Regions from separate parts of the Paenibacillus sp. PastF-3 genome, predicted to be linked through region 2. Evidence: riboswitches for the same ligand, from Rfam matches in the RefSeq annotation. Region 2 holds a riboswitch; each other region holds the start of a gene.
The links. Region 2 has a riboswitch for cyclic di-AMP ahead of M2444_RS20250 (TrkH family potassium uptake protein). Riboswitches for the same ligand answer to the same signal wherever they lie in the genome.

Region 1 (7,550 bases), on a different contig from region 2:
TATGCAGTCATAAGAAAGTGGTGGCGATCGGTGAAATCGGACTGGATTATTACTGGGATACTTCTCCCAAGGATGTGCAGCATGAAGTTTTTCGCAAGCAAATTGGACTAGCCCGCGAACTGAATATGCCGATTTGTATTCATGATCGTGATGCCCATGAGGATGTTGTACGGATTTTACGGGAGGAAAAAGCAAATGAGGTTGGAGGCGTAATGCACTCGTTCTCTGGAAGCTGGGAAACAGCTAAGATGTGCTTGAATCTTGGTTTTCATTTATCCTTTGGAGGACCTATTACGTTCAAAAATGCAAGAGTGCCAAAAGAAGTACTTGCGCAGACCCCTCTAGACCGATTATTGATCGAAACCGATGCTCCATATTTGACTCCGCACCCCTTCCGCGGAAAGCGAAATGAGAGCGCTCATGTGAAGCTGGTAGCAGAGGCAGCAGCTGAAATTAAAGGGTTAACATGGGAAGAATTGGCTAAAATAACGTATGCGAACGCACTGGAACGATTTGGGATTGAGTGAAAACGGGAGAAAAACAGGCGAAAAATAGAGAATGGCCGATATATTAAACTTTTTTAATATAAAAACGGCTGAATATTACAATATTTTAACCATATTTTTGCTTAAACGTGGTTGAATCGTCCTTTACAACATGCATCAAAACAGGATATCATCTTTTCAGTGATGTGAGCTGTGTTACAGTGACAGCCATATATTCATGGATCGTCTCGCTGAGTCTCCGTATGGAGAACGGGGGAACCAATATTGACCTGCCGCATGCCTGTATTTAAAATACGGTTTAGACGTGCCGTAGGACAGTATTTGATTTCTTCACGTGGTCTTTGGGGTGAATTTAAGGGCAACCGCCATGAGCGGGTGACCTGAAATAGGGCGTCTCTCTTTCGTCCGAACCCGACAGCTAACCCCGTAAGCGCAAGTAAGAGAGGCAACCTCGTGCACAAGCATTCTCTATTCTGATATTGGAGAAGCCACGAAAGAGTCCTCAGTTGAACTCTTTTTAGGCTTTTTTATTTTTGAATAAATAGAATGTTACCCACATACTGTTATATAACAGGGGTGGGAGTAGCTGTGCCGAGCAGGCGATCCATGAGCAGGAGACGCTAAGTTATTACGTGCGTGTCCTGTGACAATCTCAAATAGTTTCGTCAAAGGAATTCAGTCCTCATGATATACAATTGACGACGGGGCTATGTAAGGAGGATGGAGAGAATGGGCGTATTCCAACCAGAAGTATCCCATGATTCGCAGTCATCCAGCAGGTCTTTCGCATTACGGTGGGAGCAAGTAAATACTCGCGTACTTTTACTTGCAGGCGTGATTTCAGTCGTTATCGCGTTACTTATTCTGCTGTACGTACACGGTCAAAGTAACAAACAATTATTTTTAGTAATAGACGGGCAAACACAGACGCTTGAAACGCGGGAAGCGCTTCTTGGTGATGTGTTGGAGAAAGAGCAAATTTCGCTACAGCCGCATGATGAACTATCTTTAGGTCTGAGTGATGAAATAAAAGACGGTGACCGTGTCGTTATCAATCGTGCGCAGAAAATTAGTCTTACTGCGGATGGAGCAACAAAAACGTTATATACGACCGAGGATACAATTGGTAAAGCAATTGAGAAAATGGGCATTACCCTAGAAGGTCATGATAAGATTTTCCCTTCGTTAGACACCACCATTTCTGCAAACATGGAGGTTAAGATTGTTCGCATCAACAAACAGACCGTACAGCGAACAACTAACTTACCCTTCAGAGTCATCAAGACAGCAGACCCCTCCCTTACTGTGGGAACAGTTAGAGTGGCACAGGCAGGCAAACCAGGCGTCATGATTCAGCATATTGAAAAGATCTACCAAGACGGAGAACTGGCCTCTATGCGCATGATTGGTAAGGAAGTACAAACGGTAACGAAAGATAAGATTATTGCCGTTGGTACCAAAGCACTTCCTAAGCCGGCTGTAGCTAAGACTACAACAACTTCCAAATCAAACACCACTTCAAAAACGGCTAAAGTTAGCGCCAAGACTAATAACGTCACAAGCAAGGCTGGCGTAGACTTTGAGTACAAGAAGATGATTAAGAATGTCTCCATGACAGCTTATTCGTCAGAAGAGGCAGGTATAGGTACCAAAACGGCTTCCGGAACACGCGTAACGGAAGGTCGCACAATTGCTGTAGACCCGAATGTAATTCCTATTGGCTGGTGGGTATATATCGAGGGACTTGGATTCCGCCGAGCAGAAGATACTGGCGGTGCCATTAAGGGCAATAAAGTAGATGTCTACTACGATTCACTGAGCCATGTTCGTAATTTCGGTCGTAAATCGCGAACCGTTTATGTGATTGGACCTGTGAAGCCGGAGTTAAACTAGGCTGAAGCTTTTGCAAATTATTCTTTGATAAGCTATAGTGATGATAACCGTTAAGGAACGCCAGATGATCATTTCGTTGATCGCAGAGCAACCGCTCATCACTTATACATTCTTTAACCAAAAGAAGAGGAGCGAAACCTCTTCTTTTTTGCTTTTTTTGGAAGGAGTCAGAGATATGATTAAGGAACTAATTGTCGTCGAAGGTAAGAGTGATACCGTCGCTGTTAAACGCGCTGTAGAAGCAGATACGATCGAAACAGGGGGCTCGGCTGTAGACCGGACCGTAATTGCGAAGATCGCGCTTGCTATGGAGCGTAGAGGGGTGATTATTCTTACGGACCCGGATCACGCCGGAGAACGAATCCGCAAGATTGTGTCTGCAAAGGTGCCGGGCTGCAAGCATGCCTTCATTCCGGAGAAGGACGCAACCCGCAAAGGAGATATCGGTGTGGAGAACGCTTCTCCAGAGGCGATTCGTCATGCGCTGCGGAATGTACATACCTCTTTTGAAGGAGCACCTGCTTTAATCGGACTTGATGATCTAATGGCCGCTGGAATGCTTGTACACCCTCGGGCAGCTGAAAGACGTATGGCACTTGGTAATTTGCTTGGAATCGGATATTGTAATGGCAAGCAGCTGTACAAGCGGCTGGCGATGTTTGGAATTACGCGGGAGGAATTTGCCGGAGCTCTCGCCCAAATTGATCAGGGGGGCATTACTTCATGAGTGGTAGAGAGGAAATTTCAACTCCAAAACGGACGAAAGAAATTATTCAACGTTATGGATTCAAGTTCAAGAAGAGCTTAGGACAGAATTTTTTGATTGATCAAAATATATTGGACAAGATTGTAGACGCTGCCGGGCTAGATAGCGGCTCTGGGGCATTGGAGATCGGTCCCGGCATTGGGGCGCTGACAGAACGTTTGGCGCTAACATCTGGAGCGGTAACCGCTGTGGAGATCGACCGTAGATTGATTCCTATTTTAAGAGACGTACTTTCCCCTTATCCGCATGTTAAGGTTCGTAATGATGATGTTCTGAATGTAAATCTGCAGGAGTTGTTCAAAGAAGATTTTGCATCCGTGAACAAGGTAAGCGTAGTTGCCAATCTGCCGTATTATGTGACTACTCCGATTCTGATGAAGCTGCTCGAAGAGAAGCTTCCACTTGATAACATCGTTGTAATGATTCAGAAAGAGGTTGCGGAGCGTATGGCTGCTTCTCCGGGAGGAAAGGAATATGGGAGCCTTAGCATTGCCGTGCAGTACTACAGCGAGCCTGAGCTCGTCTGCATTGTGCCGCGTACGGTGTTCATTCCTCAACCTAATGTGGAGTCCGCTGTAATCCGTCTAAAGGTAAGAGAGCGTCCACCGGTAGAAGTTGAGAGTGAGAAGCACTTCTTTGAGGTCGTCCAAGCTTCTTTCACACAGCGCCGTAAGACGATTGCTAACAATCTCAAGGCTCGTTACTTCCCTGGAGAGGGACGTGAGCGTCTGGAGGCTTTACTCGCAGAAGCTGGGATTGAACCAACCCGTCGTGGAGAAACGTTAAGTCTAGAAGAATACGCCCGATTGAGCGGTGTTCTGTTGGCTGCTGGAATTGAATAAGCTAAAAACATAGCTAGTTATGAACCAACTGAGACCTTTGCCCATACGATGGGGTAGAGGTGGTGGTTGTAATGAATTTAGGAGACTTGGTCGTTCGTAAATCTTATGGCGGAGATTTGACTTTTCGTGTAGATCATATTGTGCAGGACAGAGCGGTCATCAAAGGCACAGATTTCCGTCTGTTGGCGGATTCTCCTCTGAATGACTTGGTTCAAGTGCCTCCTACCCGGATTACGGAACGAGGACAGCAGGCACAGATTAAAGCGAATGAATCACTGACACAGCTGCGGAAAGACCGACAGGAGCAAAGTCAGCGGAGCGGGAGCGCTCTATCAGAAGGCGCATGGGCTCCATCGCCTAAGGAAGCTGCTTATTTTGAAGTACCGGGGAAAGTACTGCATCTGGATGGCGATCCAGCGTATTTGAATAAGAGCCTTAGCTTATACGAACAATTGCGGATCCCTGCTGAAGGTCATCATGTTCATGAGTCCGCAATGGCTGACACTTTATACCGGCTGCTGCCCCGCGTGCGTCCAGACATTGTGGTGATTACCGGTCATGACGGGGTGCTGAAGCAACAGCATACTTACGATCTTCACAGTTTGAGCAGCTATAAAAATTCGCAAAACTTCGTAGCTGCTATTAGGGTGGCTAGGGACTATGAGCGAAATTTTGATGCGTTGACGATTGTTGCAGGTGCTTGTCAGTCACATTTTGAAGCACTGCTGGGGGCAGGGGCCAATTTCGCCAGTTCTCCTGGACGGATATTGATCCATGCCTTAGACCCAGTTTATGTAGCGGCAAAATCGTCGTTCACGCCCATTAGGGATACGGTGAATCTGAGTGAGGTTTTGAACAACACCATTAGTGGTAATCAGGGAATCGGCGGTATTGAGACCCGTGGCAGCTTCCGTATTGGGATGCCGCGTCTGCAGAACCTGTCAGAACTAAAAGTGACACCTTCCGCAATTTAATCGACATGCACTGATCATATTTTTCAAAGCTAATAGGTAATTTGGAGTGGCCGAATAGAGTAACGCGAAGAAAGGGTGAGCGATGAGCTTAACCCTTTTTTTGCGTGAAATGGTAGTTATCTTTAAAAATCTACAATGTTATTTTTCTTGCTTTGTGCTGAACCTATTACAGATAACAAGGATATTAGTTCGCCTCTGATTCTCCGTAAAAAAATTCCGTTGACAACCAAATATTCATCATCTATAATTATTTATTTGCTTTGACAAACACCTGGGGAAGTTGTATAATGGACAAGAAAAGAGGTGGTCGTCAGGCAATGGCTAATAACGCGCTGTTGGAAATCAAACGCAGTCTCGAAGCTCACGTCGGTCATAAGATCACGTTGCGTGCAAACGGAGGTCGTCGTAAAACCGTAGAACGCACCGGTGTCCTGGAAGAAACGTACCCTTCTGTATTTATTGTCAAACTGGATCAGGAGCAGCAAACATTCAAGCGAGTCTCCTATAGCTATGCCGATATCCTTACTGAATCTGTGGAAATTACAGTATGTGAAGATGATGGGCAGATGCGGATTATGTATATTAAAGCTTAATGTTTCACGGGCAGCTTCCTTTGGGGGCTGTTTTTTATTTGCAGATAAACATTCAGTGAATGATCCTTGTTCTTAGCAAGCATACTAATTGAGCAATCGGTTTATCATTATCTTTCATAAGGGAGGAATTCCGTAATGAGCCGCAGAAAACGAGGCATGATGTCGGAAGAACTAAAGACAGAGTTAGCCAAGGAGCTTGGTTTTTACGAAACTGTGGAACGTGAAGGCTGGGGAGGAATACGGGCGAAGGATGCCGGCAATATGGTAAAAAGAGCGATTCAGCTCGCTGAAGAGGCCGCGCGGAAATCTTAATCTTTAGCGTGTGAACAATTATTTAACGAAAAAGGGTGCGTCCAACTGGCGACACCCTTTTATTATTGGACTTCATTAGAAGTTTTTCATATAATATGTTAAGTTGTTTTTACGGGAAAAGCTGAAGGTGGGTGAACGCCTTGAAAATGTATGAGAAGGCACCAGCTAAAATCAATTTGATGCTGGATGTGCTGCACAAGCGTGCTGACGGTTTTCATGAGGTGGAGATGATTATGACCATGGTAGATCTAGCAGACCGTTTAGAGCTGTCTGAGCTGCCAAGGGATACTATTATAATATCAAGTCAAGCGGGTTATATTCCTCTAGATGAGAAGAACCTGGCCTTTCAAGCGGCTAGGCTTATTAAAGAGCGTTATAACGTGAAGAGTGGTGTACATATCCATCTGGATAAAAGAATACCGGTTGCAGCTGGCCTGGCTGGCGGCAGCAGCGATGCAGCGGCTACGTTACGTGGCCTGAACCGACTGTGGCGCCTAGGAATACCTGCGCAGGAGCTGCAGGAGCTTGGCGCTGAGCTTGGCTCAGATGTGCCTTTCTGTGTTACAGGTGGTACTGCCTTGGCAACAGGTCGTGGCGAGAAGCTGACGCCGATTAAGAACCCTCCGCAATGCTGGGTAGTTTTGGCTAAGCCACCTATCAATGTATCGACAGCGGAAGTATACGGACGTGTTCGGAGCAATAATATAGCTGTGCATCCTTCGGCTAGAAGGATGCAGGATGCGATCGAAGCTGGAGATTTTGGGGGCGTATGTAATCATTTAGGCAATGTGCTTGAGGATGTTACCCTAAAGCTACATCCAGAGGTCCAGCAGCTCAAAGAGGCGATGGTTAAGCTCGGAGCAGACGGAGTGTTAATGTCCGGCAGCGGACCTACTGTATTCGGTTTAGTGTCCAAGCAGTCTAAAGTAGCAAGAATTTATAATGGACTGCGTGGGTTCTGCAAGGAAGTCTATGCAGTGAGATCACTCAATTAGTATGCTTCTCTTGTGTAAACCCGTACAAAAGTGATATATTTTTCATAAAATATTCGGTTTTGGCGAGGAGCATTCCGTGAAGAAATTAAAAAGAAGCCAACGTTTGGTAGACATGACTCAGTTTTTACTTGAGCGGCCACATGACCTACTGCCGCTGTCTATATTTGCCGATCGGTATGGAGCGGCTAAGTCCTCCATCAGTGAAGATTTGGCGATCATAAAAGAAGTATTTGAAGGTGAGGGCATTGGTGAGCTTCAGACCTTGGCCGGTGCAGCAGGTGGAGTACGTTATATTCCTGTGATGCCTAAAGAAATGGCGCTCTCTTTTGTTAAACGTTTATGTGTGCAGTTGGAACAGACAGATCGGATACTGCCTGGTGGTTACTTGTATATGTCGGACCTGCTTGGACTGCCATCTTTGATGGAGCAAGCGGGGAAGATCATCGCAACGGCCTTTTATGGATCGGAAATCGATGTGGTGATGACAGTAGAAACTAAAGGGATTCCGCTAGCCTATGCAACGGCAGCGCAGCTCGGCTTGCCAGTAGTGCTGGTACGACGTGACCATCAGGTTACAGAAGGTTCAGCAGTAAGCATTAATTATGTATCTGGATCACATAAGAGTATACACACCATGTCTCTTTCTAGACGAGCACTCAAGGAGAAATC
Region 2 (7,550 bases):
AGAATAAATGAACATGTGCACCGGACTCCGCTGCCTTGATGGTAGCCATCAGGCCGGCCAGACCGCCGCCCACAATAATGATATTTGCTGTTGCCATGGTAGTTCACTCCCTTTATCGAAAATATCAGAAAGGATTCTGGAATGTAGTCCTGAGAGGGCAATTACTTAGATGAAAGTCTTTATGGACTGAGCTATGGAAGCTGCACTTTGAAATTCAGCATCACGGAAAGTGACTAGCGAAATGAGGAACATAAACGTTACAAGAACAAATATACCGAGACAAAGGTAAGAGGATACCCGCTGTGAACGAGGTCCTACCGTGATTCCCCAGCTGATCAAGAAAGACCATATACCGTTGGAGAAGTGAAAGCATGCTGCAACGATACCGATAATGTACAGTGTCAACATCAGTGGTTGAGTCACGATATCATGCATCAGACCCCCTAATTCTTCATGCTCCACACTACCGACTGCCACCTGAACCCGGGTTTGGAACAAATGCCAGACTATAAAGATAAAGGTAATAATTCCTGTAATGCGTTGCAGCGTATAACGCCAGTTTCTTTCAATGTTGAAACGGTTCAAGTTCGGCTTGGATTGATACGCAATATACAGTCCGTATACGCCATGGTACAGCAGAGGAAGCCATATACCGAACAATTCCAGGAAGAAGACAAGCGGCAGGCTATTCAGCCATATCACGCTGTCAGTGAAACCGGAAGCGCCACCCTCTACAGCCGCAAAATTCGTCATCATGTGCTCAATGAAGAAAGCTCCAAGCGGGATAACGCCTAGCAAGGAATGAATCTTTCTGGAATAAAATCCTTTCATACAAAGTAACCCCTTTCCGATTAAAACAGCGTTTTCATTATTGTGTATTCACCGCCGGAACTACATTTGACACAGGATAACGTAGACTATGTAATGACAGAACGTCTATATTTTACCGCTATCCTTGGGTTCCCGGACTTTGTTTTCTTTTTCACAAAATGTGAATATCTTGTGTCACTTTTCATGTTACTCCTTTTTCCCTTATAAGGGAATTGCAATCTAATTATTAAACGTTATACAATAAACGCATAAGAATAGATTTTATATGATAATAATTCTCATTTAGAAAGACAACATTTTCCGACAAATCTTTTATTTCCTTATGGAGCAAGAAGTATTATCTTCATGGCTATGAATTTCGTCACTACTGTTTATAGATTGCACTACGAGAGGAACCTAAATATGTTTGACGATTTAGATGTTTTTGCAGCGGTTGTGGAGCACTCCAGCTTGAATCGGGCCTCCCGCCAGCTCAATCTGTCCCAACCTGCCTTATCTCGTAAAATCTCCAAGCTGGAAGAACGGCTGGGTGTCGCGCTATTTAATCGTTACGGCAAGCGCCTGGAGTTAACCGAGGTTGGGCGTCTTACTTATTCCTACGCACTTGAACAACGGCAGCAGCGCTCTAAATTTCTGGAGGCTTTGTCTAAATACAAAGAAGGCGAGCCTAAGCTGGTCACCTTAGGGGCTTCACTTACCTCACTGCAGACCACTCTGCCTCCACTAGTTAACGCATATATGGAGAAATACCCGACTTCGGAGTTAAAGCTAATCACCGGCCGAACGCATGAGATTGTCTCCTCTGTCAGTGAAGGAAAGTCAGATATAGGTCTGATCGCATCCTCTATTCAAGAGCCTGGACTGCGCTGTATTTCTTTGTTTGAGGATCAGCTTCGACTGGTTGTCTCTGAGCATCATCCTCTGAATTATGCTTCTAAGCTAACCATGAATGATCTGTCCCGACTGCCGATGATCCTCTTCTCCAAAGGCACCTGGTACCGCCGTCTAACAGACGATCTGTTCCAGCGCTGCGGGATTGATCCGGACGTACGTATGGAGATTGACTCCTTCGAAGCCATCGTGCGGCTGCTGCCGACAGTCAATGTGGCAGCCTTACTGCCCAAGTCTTATCTGCGTCCGCAGCTGTTAAACGGCGGTGGGCTGGTATCTCTGCATATTAAGGAGCTGGAGCAGACTCAGCGAACTACCTGTCTGATTTACCGTGACGATGGAAGCCTGAGCACAGCGGCCCGCAGCCTCGTGCAGGTCACAGAAGAGATGTTTCTGACGGAACGAGAGGTATAGTACATACTCTGCGTGCAATCTTAATTAAAAAAATCCCTCCGTCCTATGTAAAGGACGGAGGAATTATCTATTTAATCCTGGTTTACAACTTCATCCTCAAATCGATCAATACTTTCATTAGAACCAATGAGTACCATAACGTCTCCCTCACTCAGATGATCATGTGCCGTTGGAGCCACTATTATTCCACTTTCCCGGTTCAGGGCAACAATACTGCAGCCATATTTTGCTCTTGTATTTAAATCTGATAAGCTTTTCCCGTTCATGCAAGACGGAACGGTTAGCTCGACGATTTTATAATCCTTGGAAAGTTCAATATAATCCAGCAAATTGGGTGTCACGAGCTGATGCGCTACACGAATGCCCATATCCCGCTCTGGAAAAATAACCCTGTCCACACCCAGCCTAGACAACGCACGACCATGAAGGATCGAGATCGCCTTGGCTACTACTTGCTTGACTCCGATCTCTTTTAACAATATCGCCGCCAGAATGCTTCGTTCCATATTGTCACCAATCGCAACAATCCCACAGTCAAAGTTCCGTACGCCAAGCGAGCGCATAATTCCTTCATCTGTAGCATCAGCCACTACCGCATGCGTCAGATGATCGCTCATATCCTCCACGCGCTCCTCTTGGTGATCGATGCCGAGCACCTCGTAGCCCATTTCCATCAGTTCAAGCGCAAGACTTGAACCGAAGCGGCCTAAGCCGATTACTACAAATTGCTGTGCTTTCATTTCGGATTAACTCCTATCCAATAATTATTTTACCTTCTGGGTGCTTATACAATGGTTTACCCTGTTTTGGTCCTAGCGCATACACTAATGTTAATGGACCTAGGCGACCCGCAAACATCGTCAGACAAATCAGAATCTTGCCGATAACAGACAGTTCAGGTGTAAGCCCCATACTTAGTCCCACCGTAGCAAAGGCTGAGGTCGTCTCAAATAATATTGCTAAGAAATTACTATCCTCTGTTGTGGACAGTAACATTGATACAGAAAGGACCAATAGTAAAGCCAGTAAAGTTAACGTCAACGCTTTATAGATACGCTCCTGCGCCAATCGGTAACGGAACAGCACAACATCTTCACGCCCGCGCAGCATCGCGATTACTGCACCAATCATAATGGTAAAGGTCGTAGTCTTGACCCCGCCACCCGTTGAGCCCGGTGATGCACCAATAAACATAAGGATAACCATAAAGAACTGTGAGGCTTGCCGCAGTCCGGCAATATCCACCGTGTTGGCGCCAGCGGTTCGGGGCGATACAGACTGAAAGAATGCCGATAATATTTTGCCGCCAAAATTCAGATTACCCAGAGTGCGCTGATTTGTAAATTCGAATATAAAAATAACCAAAGCGCCGATAAGAATAAGCCCTGCCGTGGTGGAGAGTACAACTTTGCTATGCAAAGATAATTTACGTTTGACACGAAACTCCACCAGATCCGACATGACAATAAAACCAATCCCGCCAGAGACAATCAGAAACATCACCACGATGTTCACAAGCGGGTCATATACATAATCGGTTAAACTCCGGAAATCCCCGAAAATATCAAATCCAGCATTATTAAACATAGACACCGCATGAAATATTCCAAAATAAATGGCCTTTCCCAGTGGCATATCAAACGCCCAGCGTAAGGACAGAAGCACCGCTGCACAGCCTTCGATGACCAAAGAATAAATAAGTACTCTACGGATCAGTCGAACAATCCCCTCCATAGAGCCTTGGTTCATGGCTTCCTGAAGGATCAGTCTGTCCCGCAAGGAAATTTTGCGTTTCATCATCATGGCAAATAAGGTCGCCATTGTCATAAACCCTAAGCCACCAACCTGGATAAGCACCATAATTACGGTTTTCCCAAAAATGGTGAATGTCGTCCCGGTGTCCAGCACCACAAGTCCTGTCACACAGGTGGCCGATGTTGCAGTAAACAACGCATCAATAAAACTCACAGCATTCCCGCTGGTACTCGAAATGGGAAGCATAAGCAGCAAGGCTCCAATCAGAATGATCGATGCAAAACCAAGCACCATAATCTGAGGCGGAGAAAGCTTCAGAAACTTTGATTCAGAAACCCTGCGAAACTGTGAAGCCACTACGTCACCCTCTTATCTAAATTTAAAGAATTCCAACAAAAAAAGCACTGGAAAACCAATGCTACCCTTGGTTCCTGCAGTAAATTAGCCTACGAGGTTAGCTGACGGATTCGGACTGTGCAGGCTGCCCTATTCGTTCCTAGAACGAAATTCACCCCTGATGAATAAAGACACCGCCTATGGTGTATACTCATCTTTTCATTACTTCCTGTGGTTCCCCCGTTTTCACCTGAAATTCGGCTATATACAATTGCATACAAATTATATATGTTATTTCGATAAATCACAAAGACACTATTAATGGTGATTCATATGAAAAATGCGGTTTGGAGAGGATGTACCAGTAGGAGTACCTTTTCTCATCACTTTTCCGTGTTTTCCCTGCAATTGCATCGATTTTCATGAAAAATGAAGAAATGATCACTTTAAATTCATGGTATATATTCAGATACCTATTCTATAATATCTCTATTACCCATAAAAAGAATGTACGATGATTTTTGTAACTATCATGGCACTAATACTATAATGGAACATAACATTGTCAATTTACAAGGAGGCGTTACATGAATCCCGTCGGCCAGCCCTTACAGCAACGTGCCCTCTCCAAGAGGCTCATCATCTCGGGCATTATCGGTCTTATTCTATTTATTATGTTTCAGATTGCTCCCTCAGTGCTAAATAGCCCCGTGGGGGAAGATACTACTGTCATCAGCAAGGCGGAAGCCCGCGACAAAGCGATATCATTTGCAGAACAAAAGCTAAACTACACCAAAGCACCAAATGATCAGTGGAATGTACTCTATGATACGGATTCTTCCTTTTATGGTTATATGTCCCGCGAGAAGCTTTTGGAGGACTATACAAAGAAGAAGCTGGATCAACGATATCCTTTTGACATTTTCCGTGTAACACTTAGTCCTTCAGCGGAACAAGAGCCGCTAATCACCGTTGACCTCAATATGTATACTGGCGTGATTGTCGCCTTCAAACAAGGAGTAGAAGGATCATCTGCAGGGTCACCAAGCAATGTATCCACTAGTGCAAAAGAAGAGGACAAGGGAACTGACTTGTCTCTAGCCCAAAAAGAAAATCTTGCCCGACCTTGGCTTCAGGAACGGGGGGTGAATCCCGCCAAATTGCAAATTGAATCAAATACGGGAAACTATGGGCTTGTGTATACAGATCGTTCCGTTCAGGTTGGCGAATCCTTACTACACTATTATTTCGATTTCACTGGCGAACAGGTATCCAGCTTTAAAGCAGGATTCACCGCTCCAGCCTGGCATACCTCCTATGTAAAGGATCAGACCTCTCTCGCAGAAAAGCTTACTTTATTCGGCTACGGTCTGCCTACTTTAGCTTTAGGAATTCTGGCACTCATCTACAGCATACTTAGAAGAGAACATACTTCCTTTAAGCGCGGAATATTCCTAAGCTCAGCTTATTTTGTAATCATGATGATCAGCACCTATAATATGCTTCCTGAATCCTCCGGCGAAGGACTCGAGGCTCAGATAACTTCCGTCATTATGTTCATCATTTATGCCTTATATAGCCTCCTAATGTCCTCCTTGCTATATTTTTCTTTAGTTGGAGGGGACGGCCTATGGAAAAAAGAAGAGGGGATGAACCCATGGCCTCGCGCTAAAGAGCCTGGCTATGGAAAATATGTGCTGGATAGTATCCGGGCTGGATACGTCTGGGCATTCGTGCTGCTAGGGGTGCAGACCCTTATGTTCATCGTATTATCATTTACCTTGCAGAACTGGTCCACTACTGACGCCACTCAATCTCCTTACAACATGAGATATGCTTGGCTGCTGCCCATCGTTGCATGGCTCGCAGGTTTATCCGAGGAAGCTATTTATCGTTTTTTTGGAATCCCTATGTTGAAAAAAGTATTCCGTAGCACGTTCATTGCTAGCCTGATCACCACGCTGGTTTGGGCGTTTGGTCATACGTTGTATCCGATCTATCCCATCAGTTCCCGTCCCATTGAGCTGACCGTGATCGGTTTGCTCTTTAGCTATATTTTCCTTCGTTACGGCTTTATTGCCGTCATGTTCAGTCACGTCGTGTTTGACAGCATTCTGATGGGCGCTACGCTGATCTTTATGAAGGAAAGCGTGAATGTAGGGGCTGGTATCTTCGCGATTATCATGCCGTTCATAGTGGCCTACATCGTCTATCGGTTTAACCCGCCGCAAAAATCAGAACCTAAGCCGGTTGAACCTACATCTGTAGGTTAAAGAAGTAACGGTGAGACACCCGATCATGAAAAAAGATGTCATAGCAGAAAATCTGCTATGACATCTTTTTATATTTACGTATACATCTTTCCTGCGTTTCTGATGCCTATGATGAGGGCTCTTCATCCTTGAGTGCCTCAAGAATTTGACTAGCCAGCTTTTCGCCAATAGAAAGTGATTTGAAATCCTCTATGGAGGCTTCTTTAATTTTCTTTAGCGATCCGAAATGCTTAAGCAGCGCCTTGCGCCGCTTCTCGCCTATACCTGGTATGGAATCCAGTTTAGAAGTAACCATGGACTTCCCACGTTGTTCACGGTGGAAGGTGATGGCGAATCTATGGACCTCATCCTGAATCCGTTGCAACAGATAAAATTCCTGACTATCACGAGCCAAAGCGACGGGTTCCGGCGGATCTCCAACCAAAAGCTGAGCCGTCTTATGCTTATCATCCTTAACGAGACCACAGACCGGAATGAATAATCCCAGCTCGTTCTCCAGAATATCAATCGCTGAAGATATCTGCCCTTTACCACCATCGACTACAATAAGATCCGGTATCGGCAGGTTCTCTTTCAGCACCCGTTCGTACCGACGCCTGATGACCTCGCGCATCGTTCCATAATCATCCGCACCCACTACCGTACGAACCTTATATTTACGATACTCTTTTCGTGCGGGCTTGCCATCAATGAAGACAACCATCGCAGAGACCGGATTAGTCCCTTGAATATTCGAGTTATCGAACGCCTCGATCCGGCTTAAGCGTTCGAGCCCCAAGCTCTCGCCCAAGCTCATTGCAGCACCAGAGGTACGTACTTCATCTCGTTCAATAAGCCGGAACTTCTCGTCGATTGCGACTGTTGCATTTTGGCAGGCCATACCGACCATCTGCTTCTTGAGGCCACGCTGCGGGACTAGTACTTTGGTGCCGAGCCACTCCTGGAGAATAGAGGCGCCACCTGCAGCATCAACAACACCTGCTGCTGATGCTTCAGCAGCGGCCATTTCACGGGCCTCAACTTCTTCAGGCGATTCAGGGGTATCTTCCC
Region 3 (7,550 bases), on a different contig from region 2:
CTTGTTTCCAAAGTGGAAGTTTACCTTTGATCCCGAACGTAATCTATATGTTTGTCCAGCGAGTCACGAATTGAAATACAGAACCACAGACCGCAAAGGTTACCGACAGTATGCTTCCAATCCGGAGTATTGCAAGAGTTGCCCGTTGCTGGGTCAATGTACACAGTCCCGAAATCATCGAAAGGTGGTAACCCGGCACGTTTGGGAGGACAGTAAAGATTGGGTTCGGAACAACAGGCTCAGCAAGTCTGGCAAACAGCTGTACCGCAAACGAAAAGAAACGATTGAGCGAAGCTTCGCGGATGCTAAAGAGCTCCATGGGTTTCGCTATTGCCGTTTGCGCGGACTCCGGAACGTCAGGGAACAAGCACTGATGACGGCAGCCGTGCAGAACATGAAGAAGATGGCGATCCACCTGGATAGCCTGGAAAAGTAGGGGTAATCCCCCTACTTTCCCGATTTTACAGCCACCTAAACATGAAAAGAAACCCAAGATATTAAAATAACCTGGGTTTCTCGACACTCTGAGCTTCTTTTAAGAAGCTTTTTCTTTTCCTAAAAATTAACTTACATTTTTTCTACACAAAATTTATATATAATAAGGGAAATTGGAACGGAGCAGGTGAACATATTGTCTATACATCAAGTTTTAATTGCAGATAGTGAATGGAATATGAGAAAATCGCTTCGGTTTTATCTGGAGAAACAAGGGTTTTATGTAAAAGAAGCGACTACAGGAACAGAAGCACTGGAAATGTTAAAGAAGTACTCATTTGATATTATATTATTGGATATTATTTTGCCTGATATGGACGGATGGCAAGTCTGTAAGGTAGTCAAGGAAACCGTTTTTGTACCTATGCTGATATTAACGGAACAGGGAGATACTAAGGACAAGATTCGCGGGCTTAGGATTGGAGCTGACGATTACCTAACCAAGAATATTGAACCTGAAGAGTTATTAGCCCGCATATACTCCATTCTCCGGAGGGTAGCAATTACAAAATCCATGTTTGAAAAAGAAAGATCCCTTGAATTCCCTGGGTTAATAATATATCCAAAAAAGAGGGAGATTTATATTGATGGGATCTTGGAGGGGTTTTCTCAAAAGGATTTTGATTTGATTGTTACTCTTGCTCAAAGAAGAGAAAAAACTTTTACCAGAGAGGAATTGGTGGATAGTGTATGGGGATATGATTTCGAAGGAGAAAATCGTGTAGTTGATACCCATATAAAGAAAATTCGCCAAAAATTCCAAAACGCTGGGCTTAAATATAGTCCAATTCAGACGGTTCGGAGTATAGGGTATAGATTTTTTAAACAGGATTGAACAATTTATATAATTCAATATTACCTATAAGGACACCATGAGATTTTAGTGCTTGGTTATATGTTGATTGTTGTAGCTTTGACGTTAACTGGTAATCAGAATTAAATCATTTTAAGATGGTGAGCTGATGTTTTCTATTTATTCAAAACAAGTTGCAGAATTGTTAAGTGCGCTGGGGATATGGTCATTTCTGATAAGCATTGGAATTAGTATTTTTATAAGTATCATCGGAGTAATTCCTTCAGTTTTTATGACCACCGTAAATGTTTTGATTTTCGGATTCTACCCTGGTTTTTTGCTCTCGTGGATTGGTGAGGTCTTAGGTGCAGGGGTATCCTACAATTTATATCGATTAGGTGTTCAAAGAGTGAACAAGCTTAGAAGGGTAAATTATCTGTGGTTAAATAATCTTAACAATATGACTCCACTAAGGCAGTTTTTCATCTTGTTGTTGGCTAGGCTCATACCCTACGTACCATCCTCCATTGTAACATTGGTAGCCACCACATCCAGTATGACTTTCTTGAACTATATGTTGGCAACTGCTGTAGGCAAGCTTCCCTCCATTTGGTTAGAAACCTTACTTGCTTATGGATATGTAAAAGTAGAAAATAAATCAATGAAAATAATAATTACAATAATGTCACTACTTTCTCTATATATTATTATCCATACAAGTAAGATGAAAAATGGTAAGTTGAATGAAATTCACGAAAATGATCACTAATCCTAGAAATTTATGCATTGTACTATAAAATTGTGTGGTATTTGTGTTGTTTGAAAATAAAAATAGAAAATTTTATATCGGATTGACACAGTGAATATAAATACAATACTATAGCAATAGTTACAAAAAATTAATTAATTATTGCCGAATTTCGTATTGAAAACGGGGGAACCATTCTTGGGTGAATTATTCTTGAAAGCAAAGGAATATAGGGAACCTTTAACCGAACCCTCAGCTAACTCCGTAGGCATTGAAGGGAGAACCTGATTCTGAAAAAGTTTATTTTATCCGTAGTGGGGGCTGCAGTATTGTTCACTTCTGTTCCTGCAAGCACCTACGCAAGTGAAGTAAGTATTGAAAATGAAGTGAAAGAGGTATTGGGGACTCCTTATTTATGGGGGGGGACTACGGCGGCGGGTTTTGATTGTACGGGTTTCATATTGTATATATTAGATAAATTTAATGCAGGTGATTTACCGCGCACATCACAATCTCAAGCTAAAGTAGGCACACCCGTGTCTAAAGATGATCTTCGCGTAGGAGATCTGGTCTTTTTTAACACTTTTGGTACAGGAATTTCCCATGCAGGCATTTATGTAGGTGATGATCAGTTTGCTCATTCCTCAAGCAGTAAAGGCGTAAGAATTAGTAGACTCTCAGAGTCATATTATCGTGATCGTTATGTCACTGCTCGCCGTGTAGTGAGCGAAACTAGCTACCTCAAAATGATTAGTGAATGATGAGTTTGTAAGGTCAGCATCTGTTTTTTTACCTTTTTAATTTCTGGGTTTGTATGCATCCTCTTTAAGAAAAAGACTTCTCACAGGTTGTATTTTATTGTGAGAGGTCTTTTTGCGTCGAGGCTTAGTGTTTAGTGGAAGGTGTGAAAAAACGGTAATAATACAATTGACATACCCCCGAGGGGTACCCTTAGAAGATCGATTTTTCGGAAATGCCAACATTTTTTCTGAAGGTGAGAAAAGGTCTCTCGTTTCTTTCCATCCGGATCTATATAAATACTGGGAAACTACGACAGAAATCACGAAACCTATTTACGCGGGGCACAAAGGTTTAAAAGACGTAACCCGTATGCAGTTAATAGATCTTAACCTTTGGTTGCCTGGTGATATATTAATGAAAGCCGATAAGATGAGTATGGCTCACTCTTTAGAGGTTCGTGTTCCTTTCCTTGATAAAGAAGTGTTTGAGATTGCCCAGAAAATTCCTGCTTCATTATTGCTCGCAATAGGAACCACTAAATACATCTTACGTAAAGCCCTGGAGGGAATCGTACCTCATTCTGTGTTAGGTCGTCCAAAATTAGGCTTTCCTGTGCCTTTGAAAAAATGGTTATTAACCCCAATGGGTGATACCATCCTTCAACAAATTACAGAGAGTGGGGTGGACCAATGGATTCAACTAAATGTTGTTAAAGAGATGTTAAAACAACATCGAATGGGAACGGCCGATTATTCCCGCAAGATTTGGACGATTTATATATTTTCGTTGTGGCATTCCATGTATATTAAACAGTCTATATTCAGGCAAGCTCTAGTCAACTCATAACTCGATAATAGTAGTCAATTGTAGTCGCCTAATTTTGAGATAGCGTAAGCTACCGAGAGGAAAAATATTCAGATATGTGATCCTATCCATCTTAAATCGGGGACTAAATCAACAGTTGGTTGCGAATTATGGAATGACTGGAGAGGAAAAGGAAGGAACATGGTTGTTATTACCCGGATTGCTTTTTTCAATCACTTAAGCAAGGAACAATAACTTCATGAAATATGCAAACTTTCAACATCATATCCACATACAACTCTTCTACAATAAAAATATTAAAAGAAAGCAATTTACAGAGGAGGTACACAGATGGATTGGTCTTTGCTATTGCTGTTGATTTGTCCACTGATGATGGTATTGATGATGTTTGGGATGAGAGGAATGCATGGTAAAGACTCTCATTCAAACCAGTCACAATCCAACTGGACACTTCACGAAGACTATAATGAGTTAAAAGTAGAGAACGAACGAATGAAAAAGCAACTTCTAAGCTTGTCTAAATAACTCATATTAGAGAAAAGCATATAAAACTCCATTGAAATCGCCCATGGATAAATGGAAGACCTTATTAACCATTTTGACGGGGCGATTTCTTTGTACAAGCTATAAATCACGAACTCAGTCTGGCTAGATTTTGTATATAAATACACTTTTAGGATAATATAACTTAGGATGAACAAACATTAAAATTATGAAGGAGTAATAAAAATGACGACAATTTCACATTCTTCGGTTCAACATTTTCAAAGTTGTATTGATAGTTGTAACGACTGTATGCAAGCATGTGAAGAATGTTTAACCTCTTGTCTTAAAGAGACAGACGTGCAAGCAAGAATTCACTGTATCCACACTTTGCGTGATTGTGCGGATATCTGTGCAACAGCTGCCCAATGGATGGCTCGTGGAAGTATATACGCAAAAGAATTTTGCCAAGTCTGTGCAAAGATCTGTGACGATTGTGCTGCAGAATGTTCGAAATTTCAAGACGCACATTGTCAGAAATGTGTTGAGTATTGTCGTAAATGTGCAGATGAATGCCGTAAAATGGCTTCGTAAAGTTGAGGTTAGGTGATTGAGGGGAGCAATGAACGGAATTTTAGATAGTTGCACCCATGAGAAATAAAGAAACGACGAAAGCTAGTAAGAGCTTTCGTCGTTTTGCAATAGTTTATTATTTTTTAGTAACATTGACAGACTAATTCGCCCTTCGTCTAGTGTTGTCATCTAATTAGGATAGGCAATGTTAATTTGTGTTTAATTAGTAAGTCCATATGCTCCCTTATTTATCGATGTGTAACGGTGGGAATATGTTGATGTGTCATGGAGAATAATGGGATTAGATCTTGTCTAAGCCATCATACCAGCCGTATAACCATCCATAATGTTCGTTCGTTAATATTGTAATAATCTGAGGAGTTAAGATGGACAACAACCTAAATAATTCATTTCTGTCCCTATTCAAACCGGAAACAGCAAGCGGAAAAGCTGGAAAATGCTTCAGTCATACAGTCCGTGGTATATCTCTATGGCCTGCCGTGAAGCTCAAATGTGGCATCATCGATGGAGAGGCTGCCACTTTGCCATGGGATCGATGAAGAAGGAGTGCTCTAGAGGGATTTGAATGGGGAGGCCAGGAGGACCAAAAAAAAGGCCGGTAATGGGTTCAAAAAGACTTCTGTGACCATGATGCTCTTTGGGTGGAGGTTCCCCCCCATCAAAGGAAAATCACCCACCCAGCGACATACATATACTGACTTCCACTAACTTCTGTGTGAAGAAGGAAAAAATACTCAGTCCGCTAATCCGGTCTGCTTGTAAAACAGAAAGAGCTTTACTTTCCAAGCTCCATTGATAACTCTGCTTTGTTTGTTCAACCATAGCACCACGCAGAAAAAATAGTTAGGGTCAACACTGACAGAATAATAGCGATTAAGATGCTACATAATAAAGCAGCGCCTCCCCACTGCAAAAATGTTTCTAGCCCTTCGATAAACCTATAACCAAACCATAAAACATACTTACACTCCTCTAAACGGTTTATCTATTGATTTATTTGTGATGCTCTGAATGCTCCTCTTGTTGATTGTTTTGTTGTACGGGCTTATCCAGAAAATCCGAAATGGATTGAGGTACCGCTGTAATAACCAGGATGATGGATATGATCGATGAAATGAAATATACCCATGCCGCAGGACGATCTTTTTTCCACCTTCGTTTCGCTACAACGATAAACCATATGGACAAGAGAAGAGAGATGACTAAAAAAATGAGTTTAAGAGATGGAGCCATGGAGAAGAGCCCAGCACCTAAGGATGTTAATCCTAAGGCAATCAACAGGGTATGAAGCCAATGATGTGCAGATGCAAAGAGCGCGAAAAGGACAGAACTGATCGATTTGAGTAAGGTTCTTTCTTTTTTCAAGGGGGTTCACCTCCTTTATAAATTCTTTACACTTATTATAAGGATGAAATATGGAGTTGAGATGAAGTTATAACGAAGCGATGCCTGTTAGCAGAAACAACAAAGGAGCCATACCAATGTAATTTTAGCGGGGGATTTTGATGATCAGTCCATTGTAAAGGTAAGCGTCAAACGGCCCTCATCCTGATCTCAAGGTTTGGGCTGTTTGACGCTTACGATTTATTTGGTATGTAAGTAGCTCCTAGACCTTAATATCAACAGTTTGCCCTCGATACTGATCCGGTATTTTTGCCGTATGGTTCTGATGAGTGGCCTCAGTGTGTTGGTAATTGGTCGTTTGCTTAATTGCAGCCCCTCCATGCATACCTTCCATTCCACAATTTTTTGGCATATTACCTGCACTTGATACCTGGCTCAAACCTGTCATAAATAATTCCTCCTTGTTGTTTCATTTATTTAATTCCATTTAAAAATACCATTAATATGTGTCGGTTCAATGTAGACATTAAGGAGTTAAGCCAAGAATCAATAACTTCATGGAATGCCCAATGTTTCAACATCAAATCCACAAATCACTCTTCTATAATAAAAATATCAAAAGAAAGACAATTTACAGAGGAGGCACACAGATGGAATGGTCATTGTTACTATTGTTGTTATGTCCACTGATGATGATATTTATGATGTTTGGGATGAAAGGAATGCCTGGTCATGGATCTCATTCGAACCAATCACAAGTAGATTGGACACTTCACGAAGACTTTAATGAATTAAAAGTGGAAAACGAACGATTGAAAAAACAATTAAATATTGACTAGAAAATTTTATAACTAACAATCGAACAATCGTCCTAAGCTAAACGAAGGTGTCACACAACCTACCGTTTAGATAGGGCGATTTTTTTGTTCATTCACATATCAGGGCTATGCATCCCGATTATTTATATTTTTCCTTATTGTTTCTCCATACTTTCCCAAAATTCCGTTGGTATTCTTTTCTTACGGCAATAAAAAAAGTAGATAAATGTAGAGCTGCTAAAAGGAGGCGGGAATTTTGCTTTGCGCAATATTATTGGAATCGCACTTATCGTGATTATCATAATCAAGTAGCAGAATTAATGTCTTCTAGTTCTATCAATCCACTACTGATTGGGCGTTACCAAAGAGGTCTATATTTCCTGTCTGAGGGAGCATATCTTTTGGATCAACTTAATCAGAATATAAATAAAATGGTTAGATTGACGGAAGCGACGAACCTGGACTATCAAGTGTATGTCAATCGTTACAATGTATTGTTCCAAAACAAGGCAGTATTAAGTAATGTACCTCAAAAACTTACGATGCCAAGGAATTGTTTTTTATCTAATTTATCAGAGAATGCTGTAGCAGAGTCTACCGTAGTCGGAGATGTGCAACAGGCAAACAAGGCTATATATCAAATGGCTCAAGCGATAATGGAATTTGATAGCACAATTCAATGGGTAGATAACCAAACCAAGCAAACGAT

Region 1: another riboswitch for cyclic di-AMP. It lies ahead of M2444_RS32110 (3D domain-containing protein); the one in region 2 lies ahead of M2444_RS20250 (TrkH family potassium uptake protein).
Region 3: another riboswitch for cyclic di-AMP. It lies ahead of M2444_RS23665 (C40 family peptidase); the one in region 2 lies ahead of M2444_RS20250 (TrkH family potassium uptake protein).

What each region holds. Positions count from the first base shown of each region.
Region 1 is NZ_JARXWM010000030.1:11,789-19,338, forward strand. It holds gene M2444_RS32105 (TatD family hydrolase) at 1-527, shown strand, start outside; cyclic di-AMP (ydaO/yuaA leader) riboswitch at 725-954, shown strand; gene M2444_RS32110 (3D domain-containing protein) at 1,236-2,399, shown strand; gene rnmV (ribonuclease M5) at 2,575-3,126, shown strand; gene rsmA (16S rRNA (adenine(1518)-N(6)/adenine(1519)-N(6))-dimethyltransferase RsmA) at 3,123-4,007, shown strand; gene yabG (sporulation peptidase YabG) at 4,079-4,981, shown strand; gene veg (biofilm formation stimulator Veg) at 5,299-5,574, shown strand; gene M2444_RS32135 (small, acid-soluble spore protein, alpha/beta type) at 5,710-5,886, shown strand; gene ispE (4-(cytidine 5'-diphospho)-2-C-methyl-D-erythritol kinase) at 6,027-6,881, shown strand; gene purR (pur operon repressor) at 6,958-7,550, shown strand, end outside.
Region 2 is NZ_JARXWM010000010.1:152,043-159,592, forward strand. It holds gene sdhA (succinate dehydrogenase flavoprotein subunit) at 1-97, opposite strand, end outside; gene M2444_RS20235 (succinate dehydrogenase cytochrome b558 subunit) at 166-831, opposite strand; gene M2444_RS20240 (LysR family transcriptional regulator) at 1,234-2,136, shown strand; gene M2444_RS20245 (potassium channel family protein) at 2,208-2,876, opposite strand; gene M2444_RS20250 (TrkH family potassium uptake protein) at 2,890-4,185, opposite strand; cyclic di-AMP (ydaO/yuaA leader) riboswitch at 4,319-4,500, opposite strand; gene M2444_RS20255 (CPBP family intramembrane glutamic endopeptidase) at 4,815-6,500, shown strand; gene uvrC (excinuclease ABC subunit UvrC) at 6,607-7,550, opposite strand, start outside.
Region 3 is NZ_JARXWM010000014.1:23,261-30,810, forward strand. It holds one part of gene M2444_RS23650 (IS1182 family transposase) at 1-436, shown strand, start outside; gene M2444_RS23655 (response regulator transcription factor) at 632-1,330, shown strand; gene M2444_RS23660 (TVP38/TMEM64 family protein) at 1,458-2,057, shown strand; cyclic di-AMP (ydaO/yuaA leader) riboswitch at 2,190-2,322, shown strand; gene M2444_RS23665 (C40 family peptidase) at 2,327-2,797, shown strand; gene M2444_RS23670 (asparagine synthase-related protein) at 3,147-3,623, shown strand; gene M2444_RS23675 (DUF2933 domain-containing protein) at 3,933-4,127, shown strand; gene M2444_RS23680 (four-helix bundle copper-binding protein) at 4,398-4,679, shown strand; gene M2444_RS23685 (hypothetical protein) at 5,045-5,218, shown strand; gene M2444_RS23690 (hypothetical protein) at 5,673-6,044, opposite strand; gene M2444_RS23695 (hypothetical protein) at 6,286-6,471, opposite strand; gene M2444_RS23700 (DUF2933 domain-containing protein) at 6,674-6,862, shown strand; gene M2444_RS23705 (hypothetical protein) at 7,243-7,550, shown strand, end outside.